2 linked regions of the Antarctobacter heliothermus genome follow. The protein of the gene in region 1 interacts with the protein of each later gene in a pairwise test. Links are inferred from orthologs where the notes say so. Each region holds a gene or a part of one and is shown on either strand. Other genes may lie near its edges.

Region 1 (15,807 bases):
TGCCTTCAATCGCGTGTTCGGGTTTGACGTAGCCCATGCCAACGGACTTGCCAAAGTGAACCGAATACCCGCCTGAGGTCAGGCGCCCGACGCGAGTGCCGTCCGCGGCATACAGCGCCTCTCGCCCCCAAGGGTCCGCATCCGACGGGCCGTCGATCAGTAGGGTCACGCATTTGGAGCGGATGCCGGTCTCTTCCAGCTTTGCCTTGCCGTGGAACTCCTTGGACAGGTCGACAAAGCGTGGCAGATCGGCCTCCAGCGGGGTGGCGTCACGACCGAGTTCGTTGCCGAAAGCGCGGTAGGATTTCTCCTGCCGCAGCCAGTTTTGCGCCCGAGCGCCGACCAGCTTCATCCCGTGCTTTTCCCCTGCGCTCACCAATTGGTCCCACAGGTTGTTCTGCATCTCAATCGGGTGGTGCAGTTCCCAGCCAAGCTCACCAGTATAGGCGACGCGGATCGCCATGACCGGCACCATGCCTAGTTCGATGTTGCGCATGGTCAGCCATGGGAACCGTTTGTTGGACAGCACGATGTTGGGGTCGGCATCCTTGACGATCTCCTTGAGTACATCGCGCGATTTCGGCCCGGCAATGGCAAAGACCCCCCACTGCGTTGTCACGTCATGGCAAGAGATCCAGCCAAACTCAGCCCGCTTGTCCTCTATCGCTTTTTGCAGAAAGTCGCTGTCATAGGCTGTCCAAGCGCCTGCAGAGACAAGGTAGTAGCGGTCCTCATCCAGCCGTACGATGGTGTATTCCGTGCGCGTTGTCCCGTGACTGGTCAGCGCGTAGGTCAGGTTGATGCGGCCGACCTTGGGCAGTTTGTTGCAGGTGAACCAGTCGAGGAACTGCGTTGCCCCCGGTCCTTCGACGATGTGTTTGGTGAAGGCGGTAGCGTCAATCAGGCCCACGCTCTCCCGCACAGCCTTGGCCTCTTCCACCGCATGGTGCCACCAGCCACCACGGCGGAACGACCGCGCGTCATGGTCAAACGAGCCCGGCGCATCCAGCGGCCCGTAGTAGTTTGGCCGCTCCCAGCCATTCACACAGCCGAATTGCGCGCCCAACGCTTTTTGGCGATCATAGGCAGGCGCGGTGCGCAGCGGACGGGCGGCTGGGCGTTCCTCATCCGGGTGGTGCAGAATGTAGACGTGTTCATAGGCTTCTTCGTTCTTGGTCACGGCGTATTCGGTGGTCATCCAGCCGCCGAACCGTTTCGGGTCAAGTGAGGCCATGTCGATCTCTGCCTCGCCCTCTACCATCAGCTGCGCAAGGTAGTGACCGGTGCCGCCCGCTGCGGTGATCCCGAAGGAAAAGCCTTCGGCCAGCCACATGTTGCGCAGTCCGGGCGCGGGGCCAAGCAGCGGGTTGCCGTCGGGCGTATAGCAAATTGGACCGTTGAAATCGTCCTTGAGGCCACAGTCTTCGCAGGACGGGATCCGGTGGATCATCGCCATGTATTGCGCCTCGATCCGTTCCAGATCCAACTGGAACAGATCGGCGCGGAAACTGTCCGGCACGCCATAGGCAAAGCGCGCGGGCGCGTGTTTTTCATAGACGCCCAGGATCCAGCCGCCCCGTTCCTCACGCACATAGCTTTGTGCATCGGCGTCGCGGATGACAGGATGCTCGGCGTTTGTCTTACGGAATTCGACGAGGGCCGGATCCTGCTCCATCACGATGAACTGATGTTCGACCGGGATGGCCGGGATCTTGATCCCCAGAAGTTGCGCGGTGCGTTGCGCGTGGTTGCCCGTGGCGGTGACCACATGTTCGGCGATGATGACCATCTGTTCGTCGCTTGGGACCAGGTTTCCGCCCCTTTCGACCATCTTGGTGACCGTGACCTCCCAATGCTCTCCGGTCCAGTGATAGCCATCCGCCTGCCACTTGCGTTCGATCAAGACCCCCCTTTGGCGCGCGCCCTTGGCCATGGCCATCGTGACATCCGCTGGGTTAATGTACCCGTCCGTCGGATGATACAGCGCACCTTCCAGATCTTCGGTGCGGATCAGCGGCCAGCGGTCCTTGATCTGCGCGGGCGTCATCCATTCATAGGGCACACCGCAGGTCTCGGCGGTCGAGGCATAGAGCATATATTCGTCCATGCGCTCTTGCGTCTGGGCCATGCGCAGGTTGCCAACCACGGAAAACCCAGCGTTCAGCCCGGTCTCTTCTTCCAGCGTTTTGTAGAACCGGATTGAGTAGTCGTGGATGTGGGTCGTGGCGAAAGACATGTTGAAGTAGGGCAACAGGCCAGCCGCATGCCATGTGCTGCCCGACGTCAGTTCATCGCGTTCCAGCAGCATCACGTCATCCCAGCCCGCCTTGGCCAGATGATAGGCAATCGAGGTGCCGACGGCACCGCCGCCGACGACCAAAGCTTTGACATGGGTTTTCATCACACGACTCTCCCGTTCTTTGAAAGAGTGCATAGCGCGCCGCGCAGACCCGCGCCGCGCGCGCCCGACATCTCAGGTAGGGAAAACGACGCCGCCCCGTGCAAGGCGCGGGGCGGCGTACGAAAAATCACACGGCAGCCGGGGCGTACCGACCTTTGGCAGCCGACCGGGCCTAATGCGGCACAGGCCGCCAAACGCGTTCAGCAGTCGTAGAGATAGGTGAAGACCAGCGTATCGGTCGTCCACTGACCCGTGGGCTGACAGTTGTGAAAAACCTGTCGATCACCGCTGACCTGCACGCGCAATTGGTTTGCCGCGACCGGCCCCTCTACATGGTACTCGCTGGGGCTACCGGGACAAGCGCTGGAGAATACGCGCGCCGTACCCGAATACCAGTTGCCATTCTTGACCCCGTTGAACAACAAGGTGCCGGGACGCACGCCCGCCGGCCATTGCCAGTTGTGCGGCGTTGTCTCGTAGCTGATCCAACGGCTGTTGCCTTGCGCCTGTAAACGCATCACCGATCCGTTGTGATCCCAGCAGGAATCGGCGGCGGCCTGACTGGCAATCAGACTGGCAAGAATCAATGTCAAAAATCGTTTCATTGGTGTTCCTTTAGCTTTTGGTAGAATGACCTGACCTCATCTTCCGCCTGCGATAAGTGACCTGTCAAACATTTTTGAACGACGCGCCCCGCCGCCAGTTTGCCGAATTTGTCCCGCCGCCGACGAACCCATGCCGCTAGTGAGCGTCGCAGTTGCAAGCATAGGGTGAACAGCAGTGTTTCATGTCGTTCGCAGGGGTCGTTGTCGTTCTCGAACTGACCCGGACTACCGGTGTGGGCGCCTTTTGCGCCGACTATGCCGCCCAGGGGTCGTGTACAGACTCTGAGCTTGGTGGGTTCAATGCCACCAGGTCCAACTCGCTGGAACACGCAACCTATCAGGGTGTGCGTTGGCCTGAGGTCCGCGTCTCGGTCAAAACGGACCACAACGGAGCCCGGCCGCATCGTTTGGGCGTCTTCGAGGCACGGCTCGACGAGGTTGACTGATGATCACGGCCCGCGCGCCGGACCTCCACATCGAACGCTTCTGTCAGACCAACGACCTCAGCGGTATTCGCCCTCAGTCAGTGACATCTGACAACGAAATGCCGCGGGCGCTTCACGCCAAGTTCGCACTGACTTTGACAGAGTAGGCGGTGCTGACGCGAGCACGGGCCTGTACAAGTCACGGTCACACTTGATCTTGTCTCGATATTGCGGCGACATGCGGCGATTCCCCGCTGATTAGGCCGCTCGCCCCCCTTCCGCATCAACCGGCGCAGGCCTATAAGAGCGTTGGCCCGGACTGGAAGAGTCGCGGGCCAATGAGGCAATGGGGCAATAATAAAATGTTTGGCATGGATAAACTCCTTGGCCTGTTCTCGTCGGACATGGCCATCGACCTTGGGACCGCGAACACACTGGTCTACGTCAAGGGCAAGGGAATTGTTTTGTCTGAGCCGTCCGTCGTCGCCTACCATATCAAGGACGGGGTCAAGAAGGTGTTGGCCGTCGGTGAGGATGCAAAGCTGATGCTTGGCAGGACGCCCGGCAGCATTGAGGCGATCCGCCCGATGCGCGAAGGCGTGATCGCGGATTTCGACACCGCCGAGGCGATGATCAAAGAATTCATCCGCAAGGTTCACCGCCGCTCGACCTTTTCCAAACCGAAAATCATCGTCTGCGTTCCGCATGGTGCGACTCCGGTCGAAAAACGCGCAATCCGACAGTCGGTTCTGTCAGCGGGTGCGCGGAAGGCCGGTCTGATCGCCGAACCCATCGCGGCGGCCATTGGTGCGGGGATGCCGATCACCGACCCGACCGGCAACATGGTCGTCGACATCGGTGGTGGTACGACCGAGGTCGCCGTGCTGTCACTGGGTGACATCGTTTACGCGCGGTCTGTGCGTGTCGGCGGTGACCGCATGGATGAGGCAATCATCAACTACCTGCGTCGTCAGCAAAACCTGCTGGTGGGCGAATCCACCGCCGAACGGATCAAGACGTCGATCGGCACGGCACGGATGCCCGACGACGGGCGCGGTTCTTCGATGCAGATCCGCGGACGCGACCTGCTGAACGGTGTGCCCAAGGAAACAGAGATCAGCCAAGCCCAAGTGGCCGAGGCGCTGTCCGAACCGGTGCAGGCGATCTGCGAGGCGGTGATGACCGCGCTGGAGGCGACCCCGCCGGATCTGGCTGCCGACATTGTTGACCGGGGCGTGATGCTGACCGGCGGCGGCGCGCTGTTGGGCGATCTGGATCTGGCGCTGCGCGAACAGACCGGACTGGCGGTTTCCATCGCGGACGAGTCGCTCAATTGTGTGGCTCTGGGCACGGGCAAGGCTCTGGAATACGAAAAGCAACTCCGCCACGCGATCGACTACGATAGCTAAGAATGCCGCGGGCCAAGGCGATTTCTCGGCGAGAGATCGTTCCCCCCAACTCCCGCTGTATTTGATCCAAGGCATTCTGTAACATCCGCCAACCCCGATGCGAGAGACCCTTGGCCAGCGACCGCAACGCACAAGACGATTTCACCGGCCCGCTCAAGCGGTTGCTGCTGGTCGTTCTAGCGCTGTCTCTGGCGGGCATCTTTCTGCTCTGGCGGATCGACAGCCCGCGCGTCGAACGATTTCGTGCGCAGGTCGTGGATGCGGTGGTGCCGCGCATGGACTGGGCGATGGCGCCGGTCACCGCCTCTGTCCGGCTTGTGCGCGATTTCCAGAGCTATCAGCGCCTCTACGAACAGAATGAGGAACTGCGCCGCGAGCTGCGCAAGATGACCGCCTGGAAAGAGGCGGCCTTGCAGCTGGAGCAAGAAAACGCCCGCCTGCGCGATCTGAACAACGTGCGGCTGGACCCGCGCCTGACCTTCATTACCGCCGTGGTACTGGCGGACAGCGGGTCGCCCTTTCGGCAATCTGTGTTGATCAACGTGGGCTCCCGCGATGGAATCGTCGACGGCTGGGCCACGATGGACGGCATCGGCCTTGTCGGGCGCGTGTCCGGCGTAGGGGCCAATACCAGCCGCGTGATCCTGCTGACCGATGCCACCAGCCGCATTCCGGCAGAAATCCAACCCTCGGGCCAGCGCGCGCTGATCGCCGGAGACAACACATCCGCCCCACCCATCGACTTTCTGGAAAACCCTGACCTTGTCCGCCCCGGCGACCGCATCGTGACCACTGGCGACGGTGAGGTGTTTCCACCCGGCCTGCTGATCGGGCAAGTGGCCGAAGATCCCGGTGGGCGTTTGCGCGTGCGTTTGGCCGCAGACTACGAACGGCTGGAGTTTCTGCGCGTCTTGCGGGATCACGGCACGCGACGAGTCGATTCGCCCTCGTCGCTGATTCTGCCCGAGGAATTGCCGGATGCCGGCGTCCCGCCCACAGCAGCACCTGACGTGGTTTCGGGGGACGGCGGAGATGGCTGAAAACAGCCCCGCGCGGCTCTGGAGCATGCGGGCGACCTATTTCGGCCTCGCGTTTGTAGTCTTTTTCTTTCACCTGTTGCCGCTGCAGATCATGCCGTCGCGCGTCGCCGGGCCGGATATTCTGACGGTGCTCACCTTTGCATGGGCGCTGCGCAGGCCCAGCTATGTGCCGATGCTGTCAGTGGCGGTGGTCATGCTGCTGGCTGATTTTCTGTTCCATCGTCCGCCCGGCCTATGGGCGCTTCTTGTGCTTCTGGCCGCTGAATGGCTCAAGGTACGCGGTCGGCATGTCCGCGAGAATACCTTTGTCGCTGAGTGGATCACCGCCGCCACGGCGCTATTTGTTGTAACCGTGATATACCGCGTCATTCTGGCGGTCTTGATCGTGACGCCAGGAATGCTTTCTCTATGGGTGATGCAATATGGTATGACGGTTGCGGTCTATCCGCTGGTCGCCGCGATCAGCTATCTGGCCTTGGGTGTGCGCCGAAGCACCCCCGGAGAATATGATCACACAGGACGCCCGCTATGAGACGCACGTCACGCGAAACCCAGGAAAGTGCCCGCCGCATCACCCGGCGCGGGCTGATCCTTGGCGGCGGCCAACTGGTCTTTGCCGGGGTTCTGGCGCTGCGGATGCGCCACATGCAGGTCGATCAGGCGGATGAATTTCGCCTGCTGGCCGAAGAAAACCGCATCAATATCCGGCTGATCCCACCCGCGCGGGGCCGCATCTTTGACCGCGAAGGTCGGGTGATCGCCGAAAACGAACAGACCTACCGCATCACCCTGACGCGTGAGGACGCAGGCGATGTAGGCACGGTCATCCAGCGGTTGGGCCAACTGGTGGAACTGGATGAGGGTGATCTCAACCGCGCGTTGGCAGAAATGGAACGCACGCCACCGTTCTTTCCAGTCACCGTGGCCGACCGCGTCACATGGGAGGACATCAGCCGCGTCGCCGTCAACGCCCCGGCCCTGCCGGGTGTGACGACAGAGGTTGGCCTTAGCCGTTTTTACCCCGGACGTGATCTCTATGCTCATGTGGCGGGCTATGTCGGTCCGGTCTCGGAGCGCGACCTGAGCCGCTATGAGGATCCGCCGCCGGTGCTGCGCATCCCGCGCTTTCAGATCGGCAAGGTCGGGGTCGAGGCGAATTATGAGCAAGAGCTGCGCGGCAGCGCCGGGGCCAAGCGGGTCGAGGTCAACGCCGTGGGCCGCGTTATGCGCGAACTTGACCGCCGCGAGGGTGTGGCAGGGGCCGATCTGCAACTGACGGTCGATACTGCATTGCAGGACTATGTGCAGGCGCGGCTGGGCCCCGACAGTGCCTCTGTTGTGGTGATGGATCTGGAACACGGCGATCTGCTGGCCATCGCCTCGTCACCCTCCTACGATCCCAACAAGTTCGTGCGCGGCATTTCCGTCAAGGACTACGGCGAATTGCGCGACAACGATCACCGCCCGCTGGCGTCCAAGACGGTGCAAGACGCCTATCCGCCCGGCTCGACCTTCAAGATGGTTACGGCACTTGCCGCGATGGACGCGGGACTGATGGCGCCGGACGATACCGTCTGGTGCCCCGGCCATCTTGAGGTCGGCGGGCGGAAGTTCCACTGCTGGAAACGTGTCGGCCACGGCCACATGAACCTAGAACAAAGCCTGCGCGAAAGCTGTGACGTCTATTACTACGATCTGGCGCTGAAGGTCGGGATCGAACGCATTGCCGCCATGGCCCGCAAGCTGGGCATGGGAGAGTCGCATGACATTCCCATGTCGGCGGTGACCAGCGGGCTGGTTCCGGACAAGGCATGGAAACTGCGCGAACGCGGTGCAGACTGGGTGATCGGCGATTCCGTAAACGCCTCCATCGGTCAGGGGTTTGTACTGGCTTCTCCGTTGCAACTCGCCGTCATGTCCGCACGGATTGCGACCGGACGGGCAATCACTCCGCGTCTGGTCAAGAGCGTAGACGGTGTCGAAGCGGCCCGGCCCGCTGCCGGCGATCTGGGCCTGAACCCCAACCACCTGCTGCAGGTACGCCGCGCCATGTTTGCCGTGTCGAACCACCGCCATGGCACTGCATATCGGTCGCGCATCGTAGCCGAAGGGCTACGCATGGCGGGCAAGACCGGCACCAGCCAGGTCCGCAATATCACCGCCGCTGAACGCGCGCGTGGCGTGACCTCAAACGACGATCTGCCTTGGGATCGGCGTGACCATGCGCTGTTTGTCAATTTTGCCCCCTTCGACAACCCGCGTATCGCCGTGTCGGTGGTGGTCGAACATGGCGGCGGCGGCAGCGCCGTCGCAGCACCCATCGCGCGCGACGTTACGTTGCAGGCGCTGTATGGCGAAGACCCGCCGCTAGAGGCCTATCCGACCGCCGACCGCCGCCGCGTCAAGGCGTTGCAGGAACGGCTTGCGCGCGAACGCGACGGACGCCGCGCAGGCGGGAGCGACAGCGCGTGACCTATCTTGAATACAACGTAAAAACGGTTCCGACCGGCTGGCGCAAGATCCTGCATCTGAACTGGCCGCTGGTAGTGTTGCTGGCTGCCGTGGCTGGTGTCGGTTTCCTGATGCTCTACTCAGTTGCGGGTGGCTCGTTCAGCCCGTGGGCAGAACCGCAGATCAAACGGTTCGGTTTGGGTCTCGCGCTCATGTTCATCGTTGCCATGGTGCCGATCTATTTCTGGCGCAACATGGCTTTGATCGCCTATGTCGGCTCACTCGGCCTTCTGGTCATGGTCGAATTCTTCGGCGCCGTGGGCATGGGCGCCCAGCGCTGGATCGACCTTGGTTTCATGCGACTGCAACCCTCCGAGGTGATGAAAATTGCGATGGTCATGCTGTTGGCCGCCTACTATGACCGACTACCGCTCAGCCGCACCTCCCGTCCTTTGTGGGTGCTGGTCCCCATCCTCATCATCCTGCTTCCCACCGGACTGGTGTTGACCCAGCCCGACCTTGGTACAGCGATCCTGCTGATGACGGCGGGCGGGTTGATGATGTTCCTCGCCGGGGTCCACTGGCTTTATTTCGCAACCGTGCTGGGCGCGGCCTGCGGCGGCATCTGGGCGGTGTTCAAATCGCGCGGCACCGAATGGCAATTGCTGGAAGACTACCAGTTCCGTCGCATCGACACCTTCCTTGATCCGTCATCCGACCCACTGGGCGCGGGTTATCACATCACGCAGGCCAAAATCGCCATGGGGTCCGGCGGTTGGACCGGGCGCGGCTTCATGCAGGGCACTCAAAGCCGTCTGAACTTTCTGCCAGAGAAACACACAGACTTTATTTTCAATACGTTGGCGGAGGAGTTCGGCTTTATCGGCGGTGTCTCCCTGCTGGCGCTCTATGTGCTGATCCTGCTGTTTTGTATCGTAGCAGCAATCCAGAACCGCGACCGTTTCTCATCGTTGTTGATCCTGGGGGTCGGGCTGACCTTTTTCCTGTACTTTGCGGTAAACATGTCGATGGTCATGGGGCTGGCCCCGGTTGTCGGTGTGCCCTTGCCGATGGTCAGCTACGGCGGCTCTGCGATGCTGGTGCTGATGCTGGCCTTTGGCATGGTGCAAAGCGCGCATATCCACCGGCCAAGGCAGACCTGACGGCTTTCCTTTCCACCCGCTCCTCCTTTAAGCAGTCGGACGACACAGCAAAGGAGCACAGCCATGCCCAACATCCTTTTCGCCGCCCGCTCCGAAAGCTGGGACGAATATGAAACGCCGCTGAACGCCGCGCTCGACGCGACCGGCCTGCCGTACACCTTGGGCACAGACATTGCCCCCGAACAGGTCGACTATATCGTCTATGCCCCAAACTCGGACGTGCAGGATTTCACTCCCTTCACGCGGCTGAAGGCGGTGCTGAATCTCTGGGCCGGGGTCGAAGATGTGGTGGGCAACAGCACGTTGACCGTACCGCTGGCCCGCATGGTCGACGAGGACGGTCTGACGCAGGGCATGGTGGAATGGGTGACGGGCCATACGCTGCGCCATCACCTGGGTATGGACGCACATATCGTGAACCCGGATCGGGCGTGGGACACGACCCCGCCACCGCTGTCTGCGGATCGCCCAGTCACGATACTTGGCCTTGGGACATTGGGACAGGCCTGCGCCCACGCGCTGACCGCTCTGGGATTTCCTGTCAGCGGGTGGAGCCGGTCCGCCAAGAACCTGCCCGGAATCACGACCTACGCCGGGGATGACGGCCTGCACGACGCTTTGCGCGATGCGCAGATTGTCATTCTGCTGCTGCCCGACACCGCCGCCACAGCCAACGTCATCAACGCCGGCACTCTGGCCGTGATGGCCCCCGGCGCGATGATCCTGAACCCCGGACGCGGCCCGCTGATTGACGATGACGCGCTGTTGGCCGCGCTGGACAGCGGCCAGATCAGCCATGCCACGCTGGATGTGTTCCGCACCGAACCGCTGCCCGATGATCACACCTATTGGACCCACCCAAAAGTCACGGTGACTCCGCACATCGCCTCCACCACGCGGCCAGAGACGGCCGCGCGTGTCATTGCCGACAATATCCGCCGTGCAGAGGACGGCACGCCACTGCAGCATGTCGTGGACCGCAACGCCGGGTACTGACGTGCGCGCTGTCCCGGGCTTGACCCGAGACTTTCCAGCAGCCACAAGCCAGAGGCCCCGGATCAGGTCCGGGGCGCGTGACCGCCCAGACTTCAGGATGCCCCATGCCCTTTGACCGCAACGTGAAAATCGCCCCGTCCATCCTCTCTGCCGATTTCGCCGACTTCGGGCGCGAGATCCAAGCGATCGAGGCGCAAGGCGCCGACTGGATCCATGTCGATGTGATGGACGGGCACTTCGTGCCAAACCTCACCTTCGGCCCACCTGCCGTCAAAGCGTTCCGCAAACACGTCAAGACGGTCATGGACGTGCATCTGATGATCGCACCCGTTGATCCCTACATCGACGCCTATGCCGAGGCGGGCACTGACATCCTCACCGCGCATGTCGAGGCCGGCCCCCACACCCATCGCACCCTGCAAGCGATCCGCGCCGCCGGGATGAAGGCAGGCGTGGCGCTGAACCCCGGCACACCAGCACAGGCGGTTGAACACCTGCTGGATCTGGCCGATCTTGTCTGCGTCATGACTGTGAACCCCGGCTTTGGCGGGCAGAAATTCATCGACATGACCGATAAGGTGCGCACCCTGCGCGCCATGATCGGCGACCGCCCGGTGCATATCGAGATCGACGGCGGCGTGACGCCTGAAACCGCGCCGCTGGTGGTCAACGCTGGTGCGGACGTGCTGGTGGCGGGATCTGCCGTGTTCAAGGGCGGCTCGGTCGACAACCCCACGCCCTACGGCGACAACATCCGCGCCATCCGCATGGCCGCGACCACGCTGACCGCATGAGCCTCACCATTGCCTTTGACCTCGACGGCACCCTGATCGACAGCGTGGGCCATATTCATCACGGCGTCTCACAGGCGCTTTCGGAAATGGGTCTGCCAACAGTCAGCCGCGCGGACACTCAGGGGTTTGTCGGACGCGGCCTGCCGATCCTGCTGCAACAGGTGCTGGACCACATCGGTGCGCCACAGGCACATCACGCCGAACTGTCCCGCCGCACCATGTTCCACTATGTCGGCACACCGTCCGATCCGGCCTCGGTCTATCCCGGCGCGCGTGACGCGCTGACGGACCTGAAGGCGCAGGGGTTCCGTCTGACTCTGTGTACCAACAAACCGATAGAGGCCAGCCGCGCGTGCCTGCGTGATACCGGGTTGGACAAGTTTTTTGATATTGTAATCGGCGGCGACAGCCTGCCGACCCGCAAGCCCGACCCAGAGATGCTGTTTGCCGCGCTCGACGGCGCAACGCAGGTTCTCTACGTCGGCGATAGCGAAACCGACGCGGAAACCGCGCAGCGCGGCCAGGTTCCGTTCCTGCTCTACACCGAAGGCTACCGCACGACCCCGGTCGAGGCGCTGCCTCACACCGCCCGGTTTTCGGATTTCGCGGACCTTCCCGGTCTGGTGCAAATTCATATGTAACGGTCCCCGGTGGGCCACCATTGACCTGCCGAGTCCGCACATCAATGTGTACGGAGTATGCACCGGTTATGCAGGCGTTTTGTTCCCAAATAATGCTTTCATTTCTGTGCATTAACCATGGCTCTCCCGAGATCACGACCGATACTTGAAAACGCCCGTTCCCTTGGCGATCACCTCACCCGTTTCATCGGCAATCTGACCTTCGGCAAAAAATGTGCTCTTGCCGCCGCCAGTCTTCCACCCCTCGCCCTTCAGCATCACGCCCCGGGGGCGCGACAGATACTGTACATTCAAGTTCAACGTCAGACACATCTGTCGCCGCGCCGCATCGCCTGTCCAGCACCCGGCATAGCCCATGACAGTGTCCAGCAAGGACGCATGCACCCCGCCATGCGGATTGCCGTGCCGGTTCATCAAGAACGGCTCCAACGGCACGTCAAACGCGGCATATCCCTCGCGCCAATCGGTCATCACCATCCCGATGTGGGCGGCAAAAGCATAGGGATCTTCGCGTAAAGCCTCATCCATAACGGTGCCGGGCCTCCAACCCAAGTTTCGCAAACAGCGGCACATAAGCACCTAATTTTAGTGCCTTTTCGGGGTTCGCCGCATTGCCGTCAAGGGCGCGTTTCTTGACCCCCTGCAGGATCGCCGCCATGCGAAAGAACGCAAAGGAGACATAGAATCCAAGACTGTCGATGCCGTCGATGCCGCGCCGCGCACAATAGTCGGCCACAAAATCCGCATCCGACGGCAAACCCAGCGCCGCACGGTCCACCCCCGACAGACCGCGCCCTTCGGCCCCCGGCGGCAGTTGCCACTGCATCAACACACCCGCAAGGTCGGCATAGGGATGCCCCAGCGTCGACAACTCCCAATCCAGCACTGCGACACAGGCGGACCCGTCAGCAGCGAAAAGCAAATTGTCGATCCGGTAGTCGCCATGCACCAACGTCCGCTGCCCGTCCTCTTCGGGCATCGCCTCGCCCAGCCATGACATCAGCGTTTCCATATCGCGCAACTCTTCTGTCTCCGACGCGCGATACTGTTTGGTCCAGCGCCCCAACTGGCGCGCGTGATAATTCCCCGGCGCGCCGAAATCCTCCAACCCGACAGCAGCCAGATCAACGTCATGGATCGCAGCCAGAACCCGGCTCATTTCGTCCACGATCGCCGCGCGGCCCTTTGCTGTCTCTCCCGGCAGCGAAGGGTCAACATGGTTACGGCCGTCGATGTGTTCCATGACATAGAACATCGACCCCAGCACGGTCTTGTCCTCACACAGTGCGAACACCTGAGGGACCGGCACGGATGTCCCGGCCAGCGCCCGTTGCACACGAAACTCCCGGTCCACCGCATGGGCGGATTTCAACAAGTCCCCAGCGGGCTTGCGGCGCAACACATAGGCCCCCGAGGGACTCTCCAGCTGGAAGGTCGGATTGGACTGGCCAACCACGAATTTCTCTGCCCTGACAGGCCCTTGAAACCCCGGCACATGGGCCGTCATCCATGCCGCCACACGCGCCAGCTCATCCGTGTTCATACCGCCCCCACGCTTCTTCTTGGCAAAAAAATTCCCATCTTGCGGCGGCAGATGTCAGATCCTTTCGTTGGCGTATTTGCGCAACTCGGCGCGCGCCACTTGACGGCGATGCACCGCATCCGGACCATCGGCAAACCGCAGTGTGCGGATGTGTGTCCACATGGATGCCAGATCATAGTCCTGACTGATGCCGCCCGCGCCATGCAACTGCATCGCCTCATCCACAACCTTACCCGCCATCAACGGGGCCACCACCTTGATCTTGGAAATCCATGGTTGCGCGGCCCGCACGCCTGCCGTGTCCATCATCCAGGCCGCCTTGAGGCACAACAGGCGCGCCATCTCAATCTCCATCCGTGCGTTGGCGATGATGTCATAATTGGCGCCCAGATCCGCGATCCGCTTGCCAAAGGCCTCACGCGACAACCCGCGCTTGCACATCATTTCCAACGCCTTTTCCGCCTGCCCGATGGCGCGCATGCAATGGTGGATGCGACCGGGCCCCAGCCGCCCTTGCGCGACCTCGAACCCGCGCGACTCTCCCAGCACGACATGAGTCGCGGGGATGCGCACATCGGTAAACCGCAGGTGCATATGCCCATGCGGCGCATCATCCTGGCCGAACACTTGCATGGGGCGCAGGATCTCAATCCCCGGCGTATCCGCATCCATCACAAACATCGTGTGGCGGGCGTGTTTCGCCGCCCCCGGATCGGTGCAGGCCATTACGATATACAGACCACAGCGCGGATCGCCCGCGCCGCTGATCCACCATTTCTCACCATTCAGGACATAGTCATTGCCGTCCCTTTTCGCTGCAAACGCCAGTTGCGCCGCATCGGATGAGGCCACGTCCGGCTCTGTCATTACATAGGCCGACCGGATCTCGCCCTCCAGCAGGCGAGTCAGCCAGCGCTCTTTCATCCAGTCGTCGCCGTAGCGTTCCAGCACCTCCATGTTGCCCGTATCCGGTGCATTGCAGTTGAACACCTCTGCAGCGATGCTGACTTTGCCCATCTCCTCAGCCAGATAGGCATATTCCACGGTGGTCAGCCCATACCCGCGGTCCGACCCGGTCAGCCAGAAATTCCACAACCCGCGCTCTTTCGCCAACGCCTTGAGCTCGTTCAGGATTTCCAACTGGCGCGGCACATGTTTGAACCGATCCCCCGAGGGATGTGTCCCCACCAGTGCGTGGAACTCTGCGTCCAATGGCGCGATGTCTTCGTCGATCATTCGGCGCACTTGCCCCACCAGCGGTTTCACCCGCTCCGTCATCCCAAGATCCATGATCCCTCCTTGATCGTCTCACGCCGCGCGCGCGCTTTTCGACGCGCGCGGGTGGGCGGGTGGGGCGTCGCGTCGAAAATCGCGCGGGCGGCGCCTCACCCCAAATACAGCCGTGTGATCCAGTTCGCGACAAGCGCCGGCCGCGCCGCGCCCTCTATCTCGACCTCCACGTCCCAATGCACATCCAGCCAGCCATCGCCCTCGTCCACGCTGGCCACGGCAAACCGCCCGCGCACCCGGAGCCCAACCCGCACGGGTGAGACAAAGCGGATGCGATCAAAACCGTAGTTCACGCTGGACAGGACGCCCGGGATACCCTCCATCACCTGATAGGACATCATCGACAGCATCGACAGCGTCAGGAAGCCATGCGCCACAGTCCCGCCAAACGCGGTCTTGGACGCGCGTTCCGGATCAAGGTGGATAAACTGCCAGTCCTCCGTCGCATCGGCAAATGCCTTGACGCGCGCCGAATCCAGCGTCACCCAGTCACTTTCACGCGGGGCAAGGTCGCGCAGATCGTCAGCCAGCATCGGGCAACACATAATCTGCGAACCGCTGCCGCAGTGTCAGTTTTGACACCTTGCCGGTGGCCGTCAATGGCAGATCCTCGACGAACTCCATTGCATCTGGCAATTGCCATTTCGCCAGATGCTCCAGCAGCATCTCATGTATCTCACTCAGCGTGGGCGGGTCGCCCGCGTCACGCGGCACAACAACCAGCAAGGGTCGCTCATCCCATTTCGGATGCGGCACGGCGATCACCGCGCAATTGGCCACCTTGGGATGGGCGATCGCGATGTTCTCCAGATCCAGCGAACTAATCCACTCGCCGCCCGACTTGATCAGATCCTTGGCCCGGTCCTGAATATACAAAAAACCATTCGGATCGATGCTGGCCACATCCCCGGTCCCGAACCAGCCATCGGCATCAAAAGCCCCGTTAGAGGCAGCCTCGTTGTTGAAATATCCTGAGATGACCGCATTGCCGCGCACATACAGCTCTCCTACAGCCTTGGCGTCATGGGGTTGCCTGACGCCATCCTCAT
Region 2 (15,921 bases), 730 kb from region 1 along the record:
TCAAAGGGGATTTCATTGGCGACCCACTGGTCATAAACCTCTGGCGACTGGGTGCGCAGCATCATGTCCTCGACCCAGTCGGTTGCTGGCCAACCGGTCGCCCCACCCGATCCCAGACCGATACACCAAGGCGTCTCACCGTCCTCGATCATCTGCGCCTCAAGCGCCTTGAGCTCTTCCATGGTGGTCGGGACGTCGTATCCAAAGTCCTCAAAGTTCTCGGGGCTGTACCAGACCAGCGATTTCACATCGACCTTGTAGAAAAAACCAAACAGCTTTTCCGCCCCACCCGCGTCCGCATAGGACCCCAGACTGACCCAGCTATCGCCCGCCGCATAATTTTCGCGGATCCAATCGGCGGTGCCATCCTTGAGAGGTGTCAGGAAACCCCGCGACGCCATGTCGGACGCCAACCCCGGCTGCGGAAAGACGGCAACATGTGGGGCCGAACCGGCCTCGGCGTCGACGACGATCTGCTGCTCAAAGCTGTCAGAGCCGACGTAGGACACATCATGGCCGGACTGCTCTGCAAAGGCGCTCAACACGGTCTGGACGGCTTCCTGGTCCGGGCCAAGCCACGGACCGAAGACAGTCAGTTTTTCAGCGTGGGCGATGCCCGCGCTCAACGCCAGGGCCGCGACGCTCAGGTAAAACGATGACTTCATTTGTGATCCTCCCAATCCCGCACCATCCCACGCGGGTCATTTCAGCCAGCCTGCGCCTGTCAATCTGACGTCACTTCAAAGCGCTTTGAATGTTCGCACTATTCCCGACTCGCCCAAATCTGTCAACATTTCAGCCCATCCAAGCCAACAAAACAAATGCTGCGACGCAGCTAGACGGCTATCTTGACCCAGAGATTAGATTTCCCTCGCCTCTTGACAAATTCGAAGCGCTTTGGACGATATGGACCTCATGAACCTCAAGCAACTCTCACAACACCTCAACCTGTCCCAGACCACCGTCAGCCGCGCGCTGAACGGCTTTCCCGAGGTCAGCGAAAAGACCCGGGAACGGGTGTTGCAGGCGGCAAAATCGCTGAACTACAGCCCGAACTCCCGGGCCAAGGGACTGGCCACCGGGCGCGCGCATGCGATTGGCCATGTGCTGCCGATCAGCGACCAGCATGAGATGGTGAACCCGATCTTCGGCGATTTTATTGCCGGAGCGGGTCAAACCTACGCCAAGGAGGGCTATGAGGTTGTCATCAGCCTAGTCCGCGACACGGAGCAAGAGCAGGCTTACCGCTCTATCCGCAGTCGCGGCAATGTCGACGGAATCATCGTGCACGGGCCGCGTATGGCCGACGACCGAATCCCGCTGTTGAGCGAGTTGGGCCTGCCCTTTGTCGTACATGGCCGCGCATCCGATGTGACCCTGCCCTACTCTTGGCTGGACACCAACAACAGTCGCGCGTTCCGGCGGGCCACTGATTTCCTACTGGACCTTGGCCATCGCCGCATCGCGCTGATCAATGGGCTGGAGTTCATGGACTTCGCCTTTCGTCGCCGCGAATCCTATGTCAGTGCCCTGACCGACCGTGGCATCGCCGCCGACCCGACGTTGATGCGGTCTGACGAAATGACTGAAGTCTTCGGCTATCGCAGCGCCCGCGACATGCTGCGCGATTCTGCCCCCCCGACCGCCTTTCTGGTGTCCTCGATGATCACCGCCATTGGAGTGCGCCGCGCCATCCACGAGGCCGGGTTGCAGATGGGTCGCGACGTCTCCGTGATCACCCATGACGACGATCTTGGCTATCTCAAGAACGGCCACGACGTACCGATCTTTACCGCCACACGGTCCTCTGTCCGCAGCGCCGGAGCCAAGGCGGCGGAAATGCTGCTGCACCTGATCCGCAATCCCGGCTCCCCGCACCTGACACAGCTGATGGAAGCCGAACTGATTATCGGCAGTTCCACCGGCCCCGCGCAATAAGGGTTATCCATGCGACACAAGCGCTCTGATTTTCCCAAGGATTTCCTCTTTGGGACCGCCACATCCAGCTACCAGATCGAGGGTCACGGCTTTGGCGGCGCGGGTCGCACCCAATGGGATGATTTCGCCGCAACACCCGGCAATGTGGTCCGGTTCGAAAACGGCGCGCGCGCCTGCGATCATTATCACCGATACGAGGAAGATCTGGACCTTGTGTCCACCGCCGGGTTCGACTGCTACCGCTTTTCGCTAAGCTGGGCGCGGGTGATGCCCGAGGGGCGCGGTCCGGTCAACGCTGAGGGTCTGGATTTCTACGACCGACTGACCGATGCCATGCTGGACCGCGGGATCAAGCCATGCGCCACGTTGTACCACTGGGAACTGCCTTCGCCTCTGCTGGACATGGGCGGCTGGCGCAACCGCGACATCGCCGAATGGTTCGCCGATTACACAGAGGTCGTCATGTCCCGCATCGGCGACCGGATGTTCTCAGTCGCCCCGATCAATGAGCCCTGGTGCGTCGCTTGGCTCAGCCACTTTGAGGGCCATCACGCCCCCGGCCTGCGCGACATCCGCGCCGCCGCCCGGGCCATGCATCATGTCCTGCTGGCACATGGCCGCGCGATAGAGACGATGCGCGGTCTGGGCATGGGCAACCTTGGTGGTGTCTTCAACTTTGAATGGGCCGACCCGGCGGACGACAGCGCCGAGGCGCGCAAGGCGGCCGACCGCTATGACGCGATCTACAATCGCTGGTTTCTTGGCGGTGTCTTCAAGGGTGAATACCCGGCACTGGCGCTGGAGGGGTTGGAGCCGCACCTGCCCACCGGCTGGCAGGACGATTTCCCCACCATTCAGGCACCGCTGGACTGGTGCGGGCTGAATTACTACACCCGCAAGCTGATTGCGCCCGCCGGTCAGCCCTGGCCCGACTATCGCGACGTCGAAGGCCCACTACCCAAGACCTTTATGGATTGGGAGATCTTTCCCGACGGGCTGTACAATTTTTTGACCCGCACCGCGCGCGAGTATACCGGCGACCTGCCATTATTCGTGACCGAAAACGGCATGGCCTCGCCCGACCTTCTCACCGGGACCAACGTCGATGACCCGGACCGCAGCGCCTATCTGGACGCCCATCTGGACAGCGTCAAACGGGCCATCGCAGAGGGCGTGCCACTGAATGGCTATTTCATCTGGTCGCTGCTGGACAATTACGAATGGGCCTTGGGGTACGAAAAACGCTTTGGGCTGGTCCATGTGGACTTTGACACGCTGGTACGCACGCCCAAGGCATCGTATCACGCGCTCGCCCACGCCCTGAAGTCCTGATCTCCGAAAGGCCGCCGCCATGACTCAAGAACTTTCTGTTGTCGCCGACATCGGCGGCACCAACACGCGAGTCGCCCTTAGCCGCGATGGCAAAATCCTTGAAGACACGATCCAACGGTACCGCAATGCCGAGAACACGGGCATCGGCCCGATCCTTGGCGACTATCTGGGCGCGCAGCAGGTGACGCCCGCATCAGTCTGCGTCGACATGGCCGGCCCGGTCCATGACGGGGTTGGGACGCTGACCAACCTTGACTGGACGGTCGACGCCGCGTCCCTGCGGGCCGAAACCGGCGCGGCGCGGGTCGCGGTCCTGAACGACCTGCAGGCACAGGGATTTGCGGTGGCGCACCTTGGTCATGACAGCCTATCGCCCGTGCTGACCGGTCGCACGGCAGCCAAAGACGCGGTTCGGCTGGTGGTCAATGTCGGCACTGGCTTAAACGCGGTGCCCGTCTACACCCAAGCAGGCCGCACCATGGTCCCCCCGGCAGAGGCAGGCCATATTTCGTTGCTGGCCCGCACCGCCGAAGAGCTGCGCCTGATTGACTGGATCGCAGAGCATCATGGTCAGCCGGGGGTCGAGGACGTGCTGTCGGGACGCGGCCTTGAACGGTTGTATGCTTGGGTTTGCCACGATGAAGGCGTCGGGGTTCCGCTGTCCGCCGCTGAGGTCATGACCGGGTTCGAGACAGGTCAGCCACGCGCGCAGCGCGCCGCGCGCCTGTTTGTCCAGATTCTAGGGCGCTACACCGGCGATCTGGCCCTGACCACCCTGCCCTTTGGCGGAATCTTCCTTGTGGGTGGCGTCGTCCGGCATATTGGGCCGCACCTGCGCACGCTTGGCTTTGCCGGGGCATTTGCCGACAAGGGTCGGTTCAACGCCTACATGACGCAATTCCCTGTGGATCTGGTCACCGACGACTACGCGGCGCTTCGGGGATGTGCCGCGCATCTGGCGGAACTGACGGCGCGGTAAAGCACCGACAGGCCCTTTCCGCTTGCCCGCACCCGGACGGCAGGCGATACCCCTTCGGACCCGACAATCACCGAAAGCCGACCTGATGACCTGCCCTGTTCAGGCGCTCGCATGATCCTGCGCGCCATCTCCCTGATGATCCTTTCAATGGCGCTGCTTGCCGGTACGGATGTGTTTTTCAAACTGGCCACTATGGCTGCGCCCGTCGGGCAGGTTCTGACGCTGGTCGGCCTTGGCGGCACCATCCTGTTCATTGGCCTCGCACAGATCATGCGGGTTCGCCTTTGGACACGCGCGGCATTGCATCCGATGATCCTGCTGCGCAATTTCTTTGAGATCATCGGTGCCATTGGGCTGGTTTTTGGCCTGAAGTATGTGCCGCTGCCCGTCTTTGCGGCAGTCCTTCAGGCCGGACCGCTCATCGTCACGCTGGGGGCAGCACTGTTCCTGAAAGAGCAGGTGGGCTGGCGTCGCTGGATGGCAGTGGCGGTTGGCATTGTCGGAATGCTGATGGTCATTCGCCCGTTCGGCGCGGGTTTCTCGGGGTGGGAGCTGTTTGCGGTCATGGGGATTGCAGGTTTGTCCGCGCGCGATCTGGTCACGCGCCTTTCGCCGCCCGAGGTCCCGGCGCTAGCCATTTCGACCTGGGGATTTGCGGTGACGATGTTGCCCGGGATCGCACTTTGGGTCACGGGGTCGGCCGCCTCCAACTTTGGCGCAGAGGCGATCTGGCCGATCCTCGGGGCCGTGGTGGTGACAACGTCCGGTTACTTGGCGATCACCAAGGCGATGCGGATGGCGCCCGCATCCATCGTGGCCCCCTTTCGCTATACACGGCTGGTGTTCACCGCCGGGCTGGGCGTGGTGATCTTTGGCGACCGCCCCGATTTCTGGACCATCGCCGGATCGGCGCTGATCCTTGCGGCAGGGCTATATACCTTTGTGCGTGAAAGACGACTGGCACGGGCGGGTGCGCTGGCCTGATGCCATGCGGCAGCACCGCCGGGCTGGCAGCAGGCCCGTCGGCATCCAGCCCGCTGCGCTGATAGCGCAACCTTCGCCCACAAAGCGTCGTTAGCGCTATCGGTCACGTTTACTTTCCCTCCGCTGCTGCTAAGAGATGGCCAGGACCTACAGCCCCGAGGGACAAAACCCATGAGCACCATCATCGATATTCACGCGCGCGAGATCCTTGACAGCCGCGGCAACCCCACCGTCGAGGTCGACGTCACGCTTGAGGACGGCTCTGTCGGCCGCGCCGCTGTGCCCTCGGGCGCATCCACCGGCGTGCATGAGGCCGTTGAAAAGCGCGATGGCGACAAGGCCCGCTACAAGGGCAAGGGCGTGCTGGAGGCCGTCGCCGCCGTCAACGGTGAGATCGCCGAGGCGATCCTTGGCTTTGACGCCACCGAACAGGTTGCCATCGACCTTGCCATGATTGAACTCGACGGCACAGAGAACAAGGGCCGTCTGGGGGCCAACGCCATTTTGGGCGTTAGTTTGGCCGTGGCCCATGCCGCCGCGGATTTCACCCAACAACCGTTGTTCCGCTACATCGGCGGCACCTCGGCGCGCACTCTGCCCGTGCCGATGATGAACATCATCAACGGCGGCGAACACGCCGACAACCCGATCGACATTCAGGAATTCATGATCATGCCGGTCGCGGCACAGAACATCCGCGAAGCGGTCCGCATGGGCTCTGAAGTTTTCCACACCCTGAAGGGCGAACTGTCGGCGGCGGGCATGTCCACCGGCCTTGGCGATGAAGGCGGCTTTGCCCCCGAACTGAAATCCACCCGCGACGCGTTGGATTTTATCCTGAAGTCCATCGAAAAGGCTGGCTACAAGCCGGGTGAAGATATCTATCTGGCCCTCGACTGCGCCGCGACCGAATACTTCAAGGACGGCAAGTATGAGATGAAGGGCGAAGGCAAATCGCTCAGCATCGCTGAAAACGTCGACTATCTTGCCGCGCTCTGTGCCGACTACCCGATCATTTCGGTTGAGGACGGCTGTTCCGAGGACGACTGGGAAGGCTGGAAACTGCTGACCGACAAAATTGGCGGCAAAGTGCAACTGGTGGGCGACGACCTGTTCGTGACCAATCCTGCACGCCTTGCCATGGGGATCGAGAAAGGCTGTGCCAACTCGATGCTGGTCAAGGTCAACCAGATCGGCACCCTGACCGAAACGCTGCAAGCGGTGGAAATGGCCCATCGCGCCCGCATGACCAACGTCATGTCCCACCGCTCTGGCGAAACCGAGGATGCGACCATTGCGGACCTCGCCGTTGCCACCAATTGCGGACAGATCAAGACCGGCTCTTTGGCCCGTTCCGACCGGTTGGCAAAGTACAATCAATTGATCCGAATCGAAGAGATGCTGGAAGACACCGCAACCTATGCGGGCAAATCCATCCTACGCTAACTCCTTTTAGTTTCAACACGTTGCAGGAACCGCCCTTATTCTGGGGCGGTTCTATACTTTTGGGTAGACGTTTGGCAATCCAAGTGACGGCCTGCCTGAAAACCCGTAACTTGACGCGTGTATTATGTATCGGTCGGCTTCCTGTGCAGCCGTCGCAAAAGGCTACACCCAAACAAATGGCCCGGACCCTGCCTCACGACAGTTTCGCAACCAGACTTGCCGCTATACGGCGGGCGGAATATGGCGCGTTCGGAGAGACGGTCGTGCGCTATGGCATCATGCTGGTGGCCATCGCGGTTTTGGCTCTGAACATGGAGGGTCACCATGCCCTTGCCTGGGGCGTGCTTTATGCGCTGCTGGAAAGCGGTCTGGCGGTGTTGCTCGTTCGATCCGGGACAGGTCATGCGCAGCTTCGCTACATGGCCGCACTGACGGTCTATGGCTTTTCCGGCCTCTGTTTCATGTCCATGCCGCTCTATCTATTGGCGGCGGATTTCTCGCCCAGTCTGTCCTTTACCGGAGCCGTGGGTCTGGTTGGTCTGGCGCTCTACACGCTACAGCGTCCGTACCGGGAACTTGGGCTGGTCGTCGTCGATTGCTGCATGATCGCTGTTCTGGCGCTTGCCCTTGTGCTGATCCTGATCCCCCGGCTGCAAAGCGGACTTGAGATTTTCACCGTAGGGTTCATGGCATTGGCGGTGCTGGGCTACTACATCGGTTCGCAGATTTCTGGCTGGAAACTCCAGACAGAGTTGCGCGCGGCGCGACAACGGACGGCGGCGGCGGAAAAGGCGCGCACGTTGAGTCAGTTTGTCGGTGGCGTGGCGCATGAATTCAACAACGACCTGACGGTGATCCTTGGCAACCTCGACCTGTTTGAGACGCTGGAAAACCCGGATGACCGCGCCGCAGCGATCCGTGAAAGCCGCACAGCGGCGGCGCGTGCGGCGCAAACCGTGCGACACCTTCTGGCCACCAGCGGACGGACACGGCTGATGCCGTCGGACCTGCCGCTGAACAGCGCCCTGTTTGATCTGGGAGAGGCGCTGACGGATGTTCTGAAATCCGACATGACGGTAGAGGTCGTGCCGCCCGCAGACTCATTGGTGGTGCGGGTGGACAGCTATGCGTTGCGCGCCTCCGTGATGCAACTGGGCCTGAACGCGCAAGAGGCCACATCCGGATCGGGCCAGTTCCGCATTCGCGCGGAACGGCGCGCCACCGCCGGCGATCTTGATCCACCGCCTGACACGTCACCGCCCTATGTCGCACTGATCCTTGAGGATGACGGCCCGGGCGTCAGTGACGAGGCTCTTGCCCTGTTGGCAGAGCCGTTCTACTCGACCAAACCACCAAACGAGGGCCGCGGGCTGGGACTGTCCGCCGTGGCAGGATTCACGCGCCAATCCGGGGGCGGACTGAAACTGGAACACGGCGCGGGCGGTGGACTGCGGGTGGTGCTGTTCCTTGCTGAGGCGCGGGACAACGACATCTAGCGCCTAGCTGTCGGGGTCCTGATAGATACCCTGCGCTTTCAGCGCATCGACCACCTCTTTGGGCATGTAAGTCTCATCGTGTTTCGCCAAGATCTCGGACGCCTCGAACACGCCATCGACATAGCGCCCGGTGCCGACCATGCCCTGATTTTCTTCGAACAGGTCCGGCAGCACGCCAGTATAGATCACCGGCACCGTCGCGCCGCCATCGGTCACGCTAAAGCGGATCTGTTCACCGTCTCCCCGGATCAATGTCCCCTCTTCGACCAATCCGCCAATGCGGAACACCTCTGCCGGTGAAGGCGGCTCTTCCATAACCTGGCTGGGGGAGCGAAAAAAGTTGATCCCGTCCCGCATCGCAGTCGCAATCAAAACCGTCGAAACAGTCAAAGCCACGACCGCCAAAGCAATGATCTGGATTCGGCGTTGTTTCTTGAGGGATTTCATCGCCATGGAGGACCTCTTTCAGTGCGCCGACAAGCTACCGCAGCAATATAGACCCAGCCGCGCGCCTTGGGGAGGGGGCTGCGCAATTTGCCGCGCCCCGGCTTTGCTGGGTCGTCCTTGGATTGCAGACGCCCGGCGGGGTGTTCAGGGGGCATCGCCCCCTGATAGTTTGCGTCACCAGAGCGCAAATCGACCTTCGCGCGCAGCTGGATCAGGGGAAACAGGGCGCCAGCATCAAACCGGCGGTTTCATTCTCACCCAGCATCAGATTGGCGTTCTGCAAGGCTTGGCCAGAGCTGCCCTTGGTCAGGTTGTCCAACGCGGCCACCACCAACGCCCGCCCCGGACGCCGGTCTCCGGCCACGCCGATGTGGCAGAAATTCGATCCCCGCACATGGTGGGTCGAGGGCGTCTCGCCAAACGGCAACACCTGGATGAAAGGCTCATCCGCATAGGCGGTAACCAGCGCCGCGTGAACCGCCTGGGGATCACCACGCAGATAGCCGGTGGCCAGAATGCCACGATTGAACGGGCCAAGGTGCGGGGTAAACTGGATCTGCACCGGACGCCCCGCTAGGGCCGAAAACTCCTGATCGAACTCACCCAGATGGCGGTGGGTGCTGCCGACCGCATAGGCGTTGGTGCCCTCGCTCAATTCCGCGTGCAGCAGGTTTTCCTTGAGCGACCGCCCTGCCCCGCTAACCCCGCATTGCAGGTCAAGGATGATCTCGTCCAGATCAATCACCCCACCGCTGATCAAAGGACGCAGGATATACTGCCCCGTCGCCGCGTTGCATCCGGTCCCGGCCACCAGCCGAGCCGCGCGGATGTCGTCCCGGTAGAACTCGGTCAAGCCATAGACCGCCTCTTTCTGGGTCTCGACCGCCGCATGCGGGTTGCCGTACCATTTTTCGTAGTCCGCCGGGTCGCGTAGCCGGAAATCCGCCGAAAGATCGACGATCTTCACCGTTTTCGGCAGTTGCGAGATCACCTCTTGGCTGGTCTTGTGTGGGAGGGCGCAAAAACACAGGTCGATTTGCGAAAAGTCGATCTGCTCCCACGTCACCAAATCGGGCAGATCTAGGTGTCGCAGATGGGGAAAGACCTGTGCAAGGCTCTGCCCCGCCTTGGAGTTGGCGGCCAAGGCCTTGATTTCAAATGACGGATGGGTGGCAATCAGCCGGATCAGCTCGGCCCCGGTATAGCCGGAGGCGCCGATGATGGCGATGGAATGGGTCATGGGATCACCTGCAAGGGATGGCGCGCGGAGCACCGCGGGCGCGGTTATTGATGGCAAAGCAAGAGCGGCCGCCCGTCACCGGGCAGCGGATGGATCATCGTCGCAGGCGCAAGGCGGGATACGCGAACATGAACAGGCTCCTTTGCCCTTGATATAGCGGGCCAGTTTGTTGCGATCAATGCGGAATACATACGGGCTTTTGCTTGATCGCCGGGTTCGTCCTCGCCAATATGCCGCCATGGCAAAGGTGGCAGACGACAAACCCGTTCCCCTCTTACGGCTCTTCTGGCGGATGGGCGGCTGGATAACGCTTATCTTTCTCGCGTTTCTTGGTTTTTTGACGCTGTTCAGCACCTTTTCGCTGAACCTTGCGCACCGCTTTGACACCGAGGGACGGGAGGCAGAGGCATTGGTTCTGGACAAGTACCAGACCGTCACCACCGACAGCGATGGCGACCGCGAAGTCACCTACTACTTTGTGCTGCAATTCGAAACCAACCGGAACCTGCCGGTAGAGCTGAACCGATCTGTTGGTTCTGGCATCTATCACAAGACAGCCATCAACACGCGCATTCCCATCTGGTATCTGGAAAGCGAACCCGACCGGATCGAGGTCAGCCGCGGCGAAAACCGGACAGCTTCGGTGATTACACAGTGGATCGCGCTGGTCTTTGGCATCGCGGCACTGGTGGCGATGTGGTTTCCGGCCCGCAAGGCGGTCGCCGCGGTGCGCGCGCGGCGCTATGGCGCGCGGGAGACTGCAACTGTCACCGGAACCAAGGCGACCAATTACCGTGTCAACAACCGCTACCGATATCGCCTGACATGGGAAGAGCACAGCGGGCGGTCCGGCGAAAGCCTTGCCTACAAGGAAGAACAGCTGAACGGCTTTCGGGCGGGGGACAAGATCACCGTCTACCAGGGCATCAAACGCGCCTGGTGGTCCGGTGACGTGGGTGAACGCCCCGGGGCGCGGGGCTGAACGGGGTGACGTGGTTGCAATCGCTGTTTGCGGGCGACACCCGCAGTATCACCGGCGCGCTACTTTTGCTGGCGATCACCTCTCTGGTGGGTGTTCTGGGTTGGCTGAGCAAGATCGTCCTGCAAACCATGGCGGATTGGCGGCAAAGACGGCGCGACAATGACGATCGGCAAGAGCATCTTGAAGAGGTTCTGGTCGACATCCTGATCCATGCCGATTTTGACGACCGCAGCGTGGCGGGCATCATCGACACACGCCGCATCACCGCCCTCAAGGACCAGATCGATTCCGGTCCTTCGGACTATCGCCCCTTTGTGCCGCCAGAGGCCCCCGACCCCACATTTGCCGACTATCGCGGCGTGCGGCGGCGGCTGGAGATCGAACTGATGGTGGCCTGCGACAGGTTTTTTGACAATTCGCAGCTATTTCACGGCTACTACGCCCACCTTGCCACGGCAGAGTTTGCAGCCCTTAGTTCAGAGCGCAAGAAGCAGGCGCTGGATACGTTGGTGGCCTTGGGTGAGAAAGTGCAGGCCGACTACCAACGCCTGTCACAGGCGATGGAAACCGCACCAGAGGCGCAACCGATCTACAGCAAGGTCGTGAGTGCGTTGCCGCCACGGCAAGACATTTGGCCCAATGCCTAGGCGGACATCGGGTCAGACGATCGGGGGAAGTGGTCCGTTCATAGACATGGTCTGATCTCCTTCGTCCTTGAATATAGGCCAATCGCCCGCAAAAATCAATCCGGGCCGAACCAGATCAGGCGGCGTCAAAGCTGATCTTATGGCGCAAGAATTGCGTTGCGTGCTGCGACACCTTCAGCGGATTTCCGGTGGTCAAAAAGCCGCTTTCGCCGCCACTGCCCAACATGCCGGGATGCCGTACAAGGTAGTCTGCCAGCGCATCGGCCACCAGATTGGCCTGCGAATAGACCGTCACCTGCGGCCCCAGCGCGTCCTGAAAGATTTCCTGCATCAGCGGATAATGCGTACAGCCAAGGATGGCCGCCTCTGGCTCTGGCATCTTGCGTTTCAGCGCGTCCACATGGCTGCGTACCAACGCCTCAGCGAGGATCATGTCGCCCTCTTCGATGGCATCCACCAAACCGCCACAGGCCTGCGCCTCGACGTCGACGCCGATGGCGCGAAAGGCCAGTTCACGTTGAAAGGCGCGGCTGCGCACCGTGGCAGGCGTCGCAAACAGCGCCACATGTTTGACGGCCACCTCTCGCGGGGGGCTGTTGTCGCCCCACTGCCGTTCGGTCAGGGCCTCGATCAATGGCACAAACACGCCCAGCACACGCTTGTCCTGCGGGATCCAGCTTTCCTGCATCCGCCGCAGCGCCGCCGCACTTGCGGTGTTGCAGGCAAGGATCACGAGGTCACAGCCCGCACCCCACAGCCGTTCCACCGCTGCACAGGTCAGGTTGTAGACATCATCCGCATCCCGCACCCCATAAGGTGCATGTTTGTTGTCGCCGAAATAGACAAACGGCACGTCCGGCAAACGTTTCGACACCGCGTCGAGAACCGTCAGCCCGCCAAGACCACTGTCAAAGATACCCACTGCCATCTGCGCCCCGCTCAAACCCTGTGGCGCGTCTGTCAGTGGCGCGCCTTCAGCTTGTCCCTGTGCCTCTCTTCGAACTCGAACCCGTAGTCGTAAGACGTCAGGGGAGTCGGAGACAGCTCATACGTCGCTTTGCGCAGGAAATCCATCATCGCCCGCGCGTCTTTTGCGCGCGCGTCGATGTCCGCACGCGGGATCGGCGCGCCGATGCTGACCCGGACCGGCGTATCGACCCGTTTGCGGAATTCCTTGATCAACAGGCCCATGCGCAGCGTGGTGTGCAGATGACTGGCCAGCTGAAACAGCCGCGAGGTGTGCCCGTCAAAGTAGATCGGCACCACTGTCGCATTGGACTTGGCGATCAGCCGGGCGGTAAAGGTCCGCCAGCCCGGATCCATCGGCTTGCCAAAGGGGCGTTCAGCCGTGGCGACGGTGCCGCCGGGAAAGATACCGATGCATCCGCCCTCGCCCAGATAGCTCATCGCCTCTTTACGCGTAGCGATGTTCTGCTGCATCGCCTCTTTGGACTCATCGAAATTGACCGGCAGGATGATCTTGTTCAGTTCTTCGGCCTTGCGGAACACACTATTGGCCAAGATGCGGAAATCGCCCCGAACAACCGACAGAATGTGCCCCATGATCAATCCATCCAGGATGCCGTAGGGATGGTTGGCAATCACGATCAGCGGGCCGTCCTTGGGGATGTTATCCAGCGATCCGCCGATCACATCCAGACCCAGACCGTAACGCTCGACGATCACTTCCCAGAAATCGCGGCCTCTGGCCACTTCTTCTTCATAGCCCTTGGCACGCTTGATCAGGCCGAAACGCCCAGTGGCGTTTTCCATCAGCCTGATCATGGCGCGGCCGCCGCGAGTGCTGGCCGAATAGCTGTATGAGATGTCACGGGCAATATGACGCCGATTGGGCATCTGCATTGAATCCTTCCTGGAACTTTCGAGCATTTTACTGCGGTTCGCCCGTTCTGACCAGATTTTGTGACGTCTTCATGAAGCTTTCGTGACCGGGATCGCCGCGCCCCCTACTCGGCGGCCTCTTTGAGGGGCGAACCACCCTGACGCAGAACAGAAAGCAACTCTTCGCGCCGTTTGGCGGCCTTGGCCTCATTAGCGGCCTTGACCGGACCAAAACCACGAATTTGCAACGGCAGTTCGGCCAGCGCCAGCAGCGCCTCCATCGTCTCGGGGCGCGCCTTGGGCAGCCATTCCGCCATGTCAGCCTCATACTGGGCGATCAGCGCGCGCTCCATCCGGCGTTCCTCTGTCCGGCCAAACGGGTCGAACGGCGTACCTCGCAACCCTTTCATCCGAGCCAGCAAGCGGAACCAGCGCAACATGCCCTCGCCAAAGCGTTTCTTCACCGGGCGGCCGTCGCTACCGGTCTTTGACAGGATCGGTGGCGCAAGGTGAAACGACATCTCGAAATCACCGTCAAAGGTCTGTGCCGCCTTGTCGCGAGTGTCCAGCAACAGGCGCGCCACCTCATATTCGTCCTTGTAGGCCAACAGCTTGTGATAGCTTTTGGCCACCGCCTCTTTCAGCGACGGGTCCGTGATCCCGTCCACCATCTTGCGATAACGTTTGGCCAGCCCCTTGCCCTGATAAGCAATCAGGTGTTCGGCGCGATAGGCAATCCGCTCTTCCACGGTCTTGGGCAACGATACGACATTGGGCGTCAGTAGCGTTTGGGCGTCAGCAGGATGGGTCACCGCCCAGCGACCGATCTCGAACGCGCGCTTGTTGCGGTCCACCGCCGCGCCGTTCAGGTCGACGGCCTGCAGGATCGCCAGATGCGACAGCGGGATCAGCCCCTGCTGCCAGGCCGCGCCAAGGATCATCATGTTCGAAAAGATTGAATCCCCCAGCGTCACCCGCGCCAGATCCGAGGCATCGAAGAAGGCCACCCGGCCCTGCAACCGCGCCTCCAGCGCGAGGCGCAACTGGTCGGTCGGCAAGGTAAATTCGGTATTGCGTGTAAAGTCGCCGGTGATGATCTCATGGCTGTTGACCACCCCGCCGGTGCGGCCCGTACTGGTCAGACCCAAAGTCTTGGACCCGGCAGAGACCACCAGATCACCGCCGATCAGCGCGTGCGCCTCACCGGTTGCCACACGAACGGCCGAAATGTCTTCGGGCTGTTCGGCCAGTCGCAGGTGGATGTGAACAGCGCCTCCCTTTTGCGCAAGGCCCGCCATTTCCATCATACCGGCGCCTTTGCCGTCAATCTGCGCCGCTTGCGCCAGAACCGCGCCGATGGTCACGACGCCGGTGCCGCCAACGCCGGTGATGACGATGTTATGGGTGCCGTCAATCGTGGGCAACTGCGGCATCGGCAGGTCCGGCAATTCCAGCGCCGTGGTCGGGGACTTTTTCACCTGCGCGCCCTTCAGCGTGACGAAGGACGGGCAAAAGCCCTTGAGGCAAGAGAAATCCTTGTTGCAGGCGCTTTGATCGATGGCACGCTTGCGGCCCAGTTCGGTCTCTTCGGGTACGATAGCGACACAGTTCGACTGCACCCCGCAATCGCCGCAACCTTCGCAGACATCGGTATTGATAAAGACGCGTTGATCAGGGTCCGGGAATGTCCCGCGCTTGCGGCGGCGGCGTTTTTCAGCGGCGCAGGTCTGGACATAGATGATGGCAGACACGCCCTCTTTCTCCGACATCTCACGCTGGATGCGGTCCATCTCGGCCCGCTCGACCAGCGGCACACCGGCAGGGAATGCCGCTTTGTCCACATCCTCTTTTTCATCGTAGACAACGGTCATGTGCTGCACACCCATCGCCTTGACCTCGGCCGCGATACGTTGCGGGGTCAGGCCGCCCTCATTCGGCTGGCCACCGGTCATGGCAACGGCGTCGTTGAACAGGATCTTGTAGGTGATGTTGGTGCCTGCGGCGAGCGCGGCGCGGATCGCCTGCACACCTGAGTGGTTGTAGGTGCCGTCGCCAAGATTCTGGAACACATGGCGCCGCTTGGAAAACGGTGCCTCACCGATCCAGTTTGCGCCTTCGGCCCCCATATGGGTAAAGCCGGTGGTCTCGCGGTCCATCCACTGCACCATGTAGTGACAGCCGATCCCGGCATAGGCGCGGCTGCCCTCTGGCACCTTGGTGGACGAGTTGTGCGGGCACCCGGCGCAGAAGTACGGCAGGCGTGCCGCGATCTCTGGCAGGTTGTCGGCGCGCGCAGCCTCGGCGATCTGGGTCAGCCCGGCCTTGATGCGGTCGGTGCCGCGCCCTTCCTCGATCAGGATATCGCCCAGCTTTTGCGCAATCCATGTGGGATCCAGCGCGCCGCGTGTCGGGAACAGTTCCTCGCGATGCAGACCGCCTGCCCCGCCTTTGTACCAGCCGTAGACGCGGCGATGGTTGTCGTCGAACAGCGCCTCCTTGACCTGAATCTCGATCAGCTTACGCTTTTCCTCGACGATGACGATCAGATCCAGCCCTTCGGCCCAGTCGTGAAAGCCCCGCATATCCAG

The links.
Region 2: the proteins of rpe (region 1) and eno interact in binary tests that used the Escherichia coli proteins (3 or more experiments, as listed by UniProt). The link is inferred for Antarctobacter heliothermus from one-to-one orthologs.

Annotation. Positions count from the first base shown.
Region 1 is NZ_CP022540.1:2,228,794-2,244,600, reverse strand. The notes cover bases 9,714-12,439. They hold rpe (ribulose-phosphate 3-epimerase), read left to right. Parts: upstream 9,714-10,594; coding sequence 10,595-11,284; downstream 11,285-12,439. Other genes in these bases: ANTHELSMS3_RS10620 (PaaI family thioesterase), read right to left, coding at 12,058-12,439; ANTHELSMS3_RS10625 (HAD-IA family hydrolase), read left to right, coding at 11,281-11,925; ANTHELSMS3_RS10635 (2-hydroxyacid dehydrogenase), read left to right, coding at 9,714-10,490. Also shown: ANTHELSMS3_RS10675 (GcvT family protein), read right to left, coding at 1-2,401; ANTHELSMS3_RS10670 (hypothetical protein), read right to left, coding at 2,602-3,006; ANTHELSMS3_RS10665 (hypothetical protein), read left to right, coding at 3,189-3,452; ANTHELSMS3_RS10660 (rod shape-determining protein), read left to right, coding at 3,794-4,840; rod shape-determining protein MreC, read left to right, coding at 4,951-5,880; ANTHELSMS3_RS10650 (rod shape-determining protein MreD), read left to right, coding at 5,873-6,412; mrdA (penicillin-binding protein 2), read left to right, coding at 6,409-8,352; rod shape-determining protein RodA, read left to right, coding at 8,349-9,494; more of ANTHELSMS3_RS10635, read left to right, coding at 9,558-9,713; more of ANTHELSMS3_RS10620, read right to left, coding at 12,440-12,453; ANTHELSMS3_RS10615 (phosphotransferase family protein), read right to left, coding at 12,446-13,468; ANTHELSMS3_RS10610 (acyl-CoA dehydrogenase family protein), read right to left, coding at 13,523-14,758; ANTHELSMS3_RS10605 (MaoC family dehydratase), read right to left, coding at 14,854-15,291; ANTHELSMS3_RS10600 (long-chain-fatty-acid--CoA ligase), read right to left, coding at 15,281-15,807. UniProt on the Escherichia coli protein: Catalyzes the reversible epimerization of D-ribulose 5-phosphate to D-xylulose 5-phosphate.
Region 2 is NZ_CP022540.1:2,951,483-2,967,403, reverse strand. Bases 4,702-7,541 are described here. They hold eno (phosphopyruvate hydratase), read left to right. Parts: upstream 4,702-5,404; coding sequence 5,405-6,679; downstream 6,680-7,541. Other genes in these bases: ANTHELSMS3_RS14120 (sensor histidine kinase), read left to right, coding at 6,856-7,541; ANTHELSMS3_RS14130 (DMT family transporter), read left to right, coding at 4,702-5,233. Also shown: ANTHELSMS3_RS14150 (ABC transporter substrate-binding protein), read right to left, coding at 1-665; ANTHELSMS3_RS14145 (substrate-binding domain-containing protein), read left to right, coding at 916-1,938; ANTHELSMS3_RS14140 (GH1 family beta-glucosidase), read left to right, coding at 1,948-3,270; ANTHELSMS3_RS14135 (glucokinase), read left to right, coding at 3,290-4,249; more of ANTHELSMS3_RS14130, read left to right, coding at 4,361-4,701; more of ANTHELSMS3_RS14120, read left to right, coding at 7,542-8,175; cytochrome c maturation protein CcmE, read right to left, coding at 8,179-8,622; argC (N-acetyl-gamma-glutamyl-phosphate reductase), read right to left, coding at 8,834-9,862; ANTHELSMS3_RS14105 (DUF3592 domain-containing protein), read left to right, coding at 10,101-10,844; ANTHELSMS3_RS14100 (hypothetical protein), read left to right, coding at 10,859-11,491; murI (glutamate racemase), read right to left, coding at 11,607-12,419; ANTHELSMS3_RS14090 (lysophospholipid acyltransferase family protein), read right to left, coding at 12,452-13,348; ANTHELSMS3_RS14085 (indolepyruvate ferredoxin oxidoreductase family protein), read right to left, coding at 13,459-15,921. UniProt on the Escherichia coli protein: Catalyzes the reversible conversion of 2-phosphoglycerate (2-PG) into phosphoenolpyruvate (PEP). It is essential for the degradation of carbohydrates via glycolysis.